Regions from separate parts of the Peribacillus sp. NPDC101481 genome, predicted to be linked through region 1. Evidence: riboswitches for the same ligand, from Rfam matches in the RefSeq annotation. Region 1 holds a riboswitch; the other holds the start of a gene.
What was found. Region 1 has a riboswitch for S-adenosylmethionine ahead of ACIROD_RS12410 (methionine biosynthesis PLP-dependent protein). Riboswitches for the same ligand answer to the same signal wherever they lie in the genome.
Positions count from the first base shown of each region.

Region 1 (3,654 bases):
GCTTTCAAGGTCCGTCATGTCAACGAAGGTATGCTCAATATTGAAACGGGTCAATACGCTTGTGACCATCCTGAACGTTCCGCCATACACATCTTCGGAAATGACGATATGGTCTCCGGCAGACAATAGCAGGAAGGCTGTTGAAATGGCAGCCATACCTGATGAAAAGGCAAAGCCGTGAGTGCCTTCCTCTAAATCGGCAATGATATCTTCAAGTGCCTCGCGAGTTGGGTTCCCGCTTCTGCTGTAGTCATATTTGCCGAATTGATCGATATCCGATTGATGGAACGTCGATGCATGCTGAATGGGGACGCTCACACCGCCCGTTGCCGGATCGAATTTATGTTGATTATGAAGTAATTTCGTTTCAAAGCTAAAATCATGACCTGTCATCGTAGTGCCTCCCTTTTTACATGTGCGAATGCTTGCTGCAGGTCGCCAATCAAATCATCGCTATCCTCGATGCCAACGGAGAAGCGAAGCAGGCGATTACAAACCCCATTTGCCGTTCTGACTTCAAGCGGTATATCGGCATGTGTTTGTGTGGCAGGATAGGTGATGAAGCTTTCAACCCCTCCAAGGCTTTCTGCAAAGGAAATTAATGAGAGCGATTGTAAAAATGGGTTGACCGCCGCTTCATCAATGATGCGGAAAGAAATCATGCCGCCTCTGCCGGGATACAATACATCAGTGACACAATCATGCTCCGATAAGTAATCTACAAGTATCTTGGCATTCTTTTCATGACGCTCCATCCGTAATGCCAGGGTTTTCATTCCGCGCATCAACAGCCAAGAATCAAATGGGCTCAAGACAGCTCCAGTACCATTATGATGGAAGGCAAGTGCATCACATAATTCAGCGCCGCTAGCAACGATCAGTCCCGCGAGCACATCATTATGACCACCGAGATACTTGGTTGCACTATGAATCACAATATCCGCTCCAAGCACGATGGGTTGTTGAATAAGAGGCGTGTAAAAAGTGTTATCAACGATTAACAATAAATTATATCGTTTGGCCAATGCCGCAACGGCGCTAATGTCCGTTTGCTGCATAAGGGGGTTAGTGGGAGTTTCGATGAAGATGGCTTTCGTGTGAGGAGTGATGGCTTTTTCGATATCCTCCAAACAACAAGTGTTTACATAGTCACACTGCAATCCCCATTTTTTAAAACCTTGTTCTAACAGACGATATGTACCGCCATAAAGATCTTCGCTGACAATCCATGCATCCCCGGATTTAAAAAGGGCGAGAATAGTGGAGATGGCGGCCATTCCTGAACTGCAGGCATAACCTTGGTCTCCTTTTTCCAGATCGGCGATGGATCGCTCCAATAGCTGGCGTGTAGGGTTACCAGTCCTTGTGTAGTCGAATCCCGTCGATTGGCCAATTCCTTCGTGACGAAAAGCTGTTGAAAAGTATACCGGCGGATTGACTGTTCCTGTCGCCGTTTCGCTGCGATTTCCTAATTGAGCAAGATATGTTTCAGATTTGTACATGGTTTTCACTGCTCCTTTGAGTTATATAAAATAAAAAAAAGTCTTCTTTAAGAAGAAGACTTTGATTAAGTAGGGACGAGTCATTCTTCTTATCTTCCAAGTTCACAAACTTGTGGAATTAGCACCTTTTCATTGGTTTGAAACAAATGAAGGTTGCTGAGGTGTCATCGGGCCATTCCCTCTACCTCTCTCGATAAGAGTTTAGATTATTCAATTTCTTTTGAATTTACTATATATACAAAATGCTGTCAAGGACATTTTGGGAGTGATAATGCTTTGATGTTCATGACCAGGTCAATTGGAGCCTAGCGGTGTCTACACTTTATGTGTCTAAAAAGAATAATTGAATTTTCATATAAACATGAATGGAACTTGGATTTTTCAGAAAAAATGGAAAGGGTCAGCGGGATATTTTTGCTTTAAAATAATAAAGTTTGTACAATGTATGGAGAGAAGAATAATCCGACATTATTCATTTCATATGCAAAAGGTGTTCAATGAATAGTGCAAACATAGGAGGAGAACACATGGAATACAGAATCGAACGAGATACGATGGGTGAAGTGAAAGTTCCTGCTGATAAATATTGGGGAGCACAAACTGAGAGAAGCCGTAACAATTTCAAAATAGGTAACGAAAAAATGCCGATTGAATTAGTTCGTGCATTTGCATACGTTAAACAAGCTGCGGCAAAGGTGAACTATGATCTTGGTGATCTTTCCGAAGTTAAAAAGAATGCCATCGTCAAGATTTGCGGGGAAATCCTTGAAGGTACGCTTGATGAACATTTCCCGCTTGTAGTTTGGCAAACGGGAAGCGGCACGCAAAGTAATATGAACGTGAACGAAGTGGTCGCTAACAAAGGGAATGAATGGTTAAAAGAAAATGGTGAATCTGAAACCCTTCACCCGAATGATGATGTTAACAAGGCGCAAAGCTCAAATGATACTTTCCCGACCGCCATGCATATTGCAGCCTTTATGGAAGTCGCTGAAAAATTGGTCCCTGCCATCAAAGCCCTTCGTGATACATTCGATACAAAAGAAAAAGAATTTTGGGATGTCGTGAAAATTGGCCGGACACATCTTCAAGATGCTACTCCATTAACATTAGGACAAGAAATTTCCGGTTGGAAAGCGATGCTCGATAAAGATCTAGCGATGATTGAAGAAAGCAGCCAAAAATTATTGAACCTTGCTCTAGGCGGAACGGCTGTAGGAACCGGAATCAATACAAAAAAAGAATTCCCGGGACTCTCTGCCAAACAAATTGCAGCAGATACAGGATACCCTTTTGTCACATCTGATAATAAGTTCCATGCATTGACTAGCCATAACGAAATAGTCTACGCACACGGTGCTTTGAAAGCATTGGCGGCGGATTTAATGAAAATTGCGAACGATGTCAGATGGCTTGCAAGTGGACCAAGAAGCGGAATCGGCGAAATAGCCATTCCGGAAAACGAACCGGGCAGCTCCATCATGCCAGGTAAAGTCAATCCAACACAAAGTGAAGCGCTTACCATGATTGCAACACAAATCGTTGGTAACGATGCTACAATTGGCTTTGCAGCAAGTCAAGGTAACTTTGAATTGAATGTATTCAAACCAGTCATCATCTATAACTTCCTGCAGACGGTCAAATTATTGACGGAAGGCATTCATTCATTCAACGACAATTGTGCGGTGGGCATCACTGCAAATGAAGATAAAATCAAAGAAAATGTAGAACGTTCCCTTATGTTGGTAACAGCATTGAACCCGCATATCGGTTATGAAAAAGCAGCCAAGATCGCCAAAACGGCATTCAAGGACAACTCTACGTTAAAAGAAGCGGCGTTGAAATTGGAGTTCCTGACGGAAGATGAATTCAAAGCATGGGTCGATCCTGCTAACATGGTTAATAAATAATTAGTAGTGCCCTCCCTCTGGTATTAGGGAGGGTGTTTCCATGTGTTAAAATAATGGAATCTACAAATACTGAAATCATAAGTATCGGGAACAGGAGGAAAAACAATGTCTATATGCCCGCTTTGCAACGGTCTGAGAAAAATTCATGTGAAATGCCCGGAATGCGGCAGTGATCTTGAGGATAAAGGGAAATTCATGGACTACGCGGATGATTACAGTGCTTATATGGATATCGACATACT
Region 1 covers NZ_JBIWNJ010000002.1:504,039-507,692, forward strand. The annotation lists gene metC (cystathionine beta-lyase) at 1-393, opposite strand, end outside; gene ACIROD_RS12410 (methionine biosynthesis PLP-dependent protein) at 390-1,502, opposite strand; SAM riboswitch class I at 1,589-1,702, opposite strand; gene fumC (class II fumarate hydratase) at 2,030-3,412, shown strand; gene ACIROD_RS12420 (hypothetical protein) at 3,518-3,654, shown strand, end outside.

Region 2 (3,654 bases), on a different contig from region 1:
AATTTCGATCACGGCATGTTATGTGCACCATCGGATTAATATTCAATTGGTTCTTCAGTAGGTTAGCCAGAGCATCATTCGATATCCTTGGTGAGGCAAGTGAATTATCCGCTAGTGTAATGGAATCGACCCCTGCTTTTTTCAAAACCTCTGCACCGGTCATGAAGCTCTCTATTCCCAGCTTTTTAGGTGGATCAAGTTCAACCAGGATCGTCCTTTCCGTCTTGGCCTTTTCGTACAGTGGAAGTTCCAATTCTCTTTCGTTCACTTCAATTATTTCTATTTCACGGGATTTCGTAACTTTCTCTTTTACGGGAGCAAAACTTCCGATCGCATTCTTTACAGCTTGAATATGCAGTGGCGTCGTTCCACAGCACCCGCCTATGATAGCGGCACCTTGCTCACGAAGTTCCACTGCACTTGAACCGAAATATTCCGGCACGGCTTTATAGACGAGCCTTCCATCCACATAATCAGGGAGGCTGGCATTAGGGTATATGGCAATCGATGCTTGCTTTGGCAAACTCACTTCTTCCAAGGCCCTGATCATATGATGTGGACCAAGACGGCAATTCACCCCAACAACATCGGCACCCAATTGCTCGAGTTTTTGAAAGGCTTCATTTAAATGGATTCCATTTTGGAGATTACCCAGTTCATGCATCGAGACATTTGCGATGATCGGCAGTCCAGTTTCATTTTTTACGATTTGCAGAACGGTTTCCAGCTCTTCCAGGTCATAAAATGTTTCCAAGAGAATCCCATCAGGATTTTCCATCAACAGACTGTATAGCTGTTCACGAAACCCCCGTTTAATCTCTTCCATGCTTAAATCCGATTTTCTGATACTCCGTTGTGCCCCTATGGTACCGAAGACATAAGCCTTTCCTTTTGCCGCTTTTTTAGCAAGAATGACTCCCTGGCGATTGATTCTGCTTACTTCATCTTCAAGTCCATACCGTTTCAATTTGTTGAAATTGGCTCCGTATGTATTCGATTGAAGGATATCTGCACCAGCTTCCAGATAGGCACGATGGATAGACTCTATTTGATCCGGATTCGTGCAGTTTAATTCCTCATAACATTGATCGATGCCATTTGAGTACAATAAGGTGCCCATTGCCCCTTCCCCAACCAGCATTCTTTCTTTCACTTCTTTACGAAAATTCATCATTACACCCTCTCTCAAAAACAGTCCTGTTTTTGTCGTATTTTATGAGTATGAGAGAAAAGGAAAAAAAACCTTCTCAAAGAAGAAGGTTTTTTGAAACATTCTCCTCATCTATCAAGCTCTGCTTGCTGGATTTAGCACCTTTGCCTAAGCTGGTTGCTGAGGTTTCTTCGGGCCAGTCCCTCCACCTCTCTCGATAAGATCCATTTATATAATTTTCACAAGATTTCAAAATTAGATTATATTTAATTTACATTAATAATCTGTCAATTTCAATACCTGATCGACATTTTTTTCACTTTTGCAAAAATGATTCAATCTTTTGCAGCCTGAACCCTCTTCAAGATTCTTTGTTTCCAGTCTTCCGCTAATGGGTCCAGAGTAAGTAAAGCCTTGGCGCCTTCCAGCCCATCTCGTTTATGAAGGATTACCTCTGCTGCATAATGAACTGAAATTTTTTCTTGCGAACGATCTATTAGCACGATCTCGTTTTGTTTATTTATCGTTCCTTCTTGAAGTACTCTTGCAAAATAACCAGTGAAACTCGTTTTCAGCACGAGTTCCAAAAACTTAGGTTCTTGATTGAAGTGGGAAATGGTCGAACAAGGTATCCTCCCCTGGTTAATTTGAACAATCACATCGCCTATTTGATAAATATCGCCGATAAACGTGGTTTCTTCCCTCATCCCCGCTACGGTTAAATTTTCACCGAATGCTGGGATATCCAGCTTTTTAGAGAATCTCTCATTCCATAATGAATAATGCTCAAAGGGGTAAAAGCACAAAGCCCGATCAGGACCTCCATGGAACTTTTCATTACCTACCCCATCACCAATTATGCCTGATTTAGTCACTTTCACATTATCCTGTGCTTGTTTATCCATGGCTGAAAAGATATCGACATTCGAAAAACTTTCATGTTTCGGCTTTCCGGCCTGAAGTGATTTGATTTTTCCATTTTCCATTTTGCATCTTCCATTCATATTTAATTTATATCATCCTATATGTATAAATTATACTAAAAATCCATTATATTAGTAGTTTTTAAAAATATATGAAGTGAAAAAGCCACATGAGCCGTTAAATGGGCGAAATATCATTGATTTCCTGAAAAATCCATAGGTTAGTTTCAGTAATTTTGTTGCTATTTCAGAATTAAATATGGTAGAATATGAACACAATATATAGTCGAAAACTACAACCGTTCGCCTATATGTTGATTTTCACGATTGAATTCCTCATTGTCGCTCTTTAGGGAGCGAATTTTTTTGCCTTCATTATCATCCATCATTTTCTTTTAGTTCCATTCTAATCCTTAAATCGTGATTCACTTACCTATTTTCACTTTCATTCCCTATTCAAATACCTCCCTGTAAAGTCACTTTCATTCCCTTATAAGAGGCCTGATTCCTTGCTAAAACAAGCAGAAAAGCCGAGCGACACCATATGTCTTCCGCTCAGCTTCCTGTTTAAGCTTGTTTCTTTTTTTTTGGTGCCGCTTTCTTTCGGGTCGTCTTTTTCTTTTCCGGTTCATCATGTTTCGTACGGTCAATGGATGCCTGTAATGCCTCCATTAAATCGGTTACATTGTTGGAAACTGGTTCTTTTGTTTTGGCTGTAATCGTCGTCTGTCCCGTTTTCTTTGATTCAATCAATTCAAGTAACGCGGTTCGATAGTCATCGGTGTATTTTGTCGGATCGAAAGTGGTCGTTAATTGATCTATTAATAATACGGCAGTATCGATTTCTTTTTTTGCAATGGTATCATTGGCGGGGATATTCGGAACATCCGCTGTGGAACGGACTTCATCCGGATAATGAATCGTTTCCATCACCAAGGTATTATCAACGACTCGGATTACCGCCATTTGTTCTTTAGAGCGAATGATGATTTTTGCTAATCCTACCTTATTCGATTCCTTGAGGGCCTGCCTCAATAGGGAATAAGCTTTTATCCCTCCATCATTAGGGGACATGTAGTAACTCCGATTGAAATAAATGGGATCTATTTCTTCAATTTTAACGAAATCCACAATTTCCACGGCTTTTTCTTCGTTTTGTTTTTTCAGTTGCTCTAGTTCATTGTCTTCCAATACAACAAATTTTCCCTTTGTATACTCAAAAGCGCGGACTATATCATCCTTACCCACTTCTTTCTGGCATACCGGACAAACTTTTTCGTATTTAATCGGTGAATGACATTCCTTATGCAACGTCCTTAAAGAAATATCCTTATCCTCCGTTGCAGCATGAAGTTTGATCGGAATGTTCACCAAACCGAATGATATGCTCCCCTTCCACATCGTATGCATATTCGTCACCTCATAACTTATTTTTAAAGAGAAGAACAATTTTATTATTCCCCTTTGTTCAAAAAAAACCGAAAAAACAATTGCCAACTCTAACACTTCGTTTTTTTGGCAAAATAATGTTAATCAATTATTTGCGGAGGTGATACAAAAATGAAACCGATGCTGCCAACA
Region 2 covers NZ_JBIWNJ010000001.1:534,198-537,851, forward strand. The annotation lists gene ACIROD_RS02445 (bifunctional homocysteine S-methyltransferase/methylenetetrahydrofolate reductase) at 1-1,171, opposite strand, end outside; SAM riboswitch class I at 1,276-1,374, opposite strand; gene ACIROD_RS02450 (MOSC domain-containing protein) at 1,486-2,136, opposite strand; gene ku (non-homologous end joining protein Ku) at 2,641-3,483, opposite strand; gene ligD (DNA ligase D) at 3,634-3,654, shown strand, end outside.
Region 2: it holds a riboswitch for S-adenosylmethionine, as region 1 does, so the genes downstream of both, ACIROD_RS02445 (bifunctional homocysteine S-methyltransferase/methylenetetrahydrofolate reductase) here and ACIROD_RS12410 (methionine biosynthesis PLP-dependent protein) in region 1, are expected to answer to the same signal.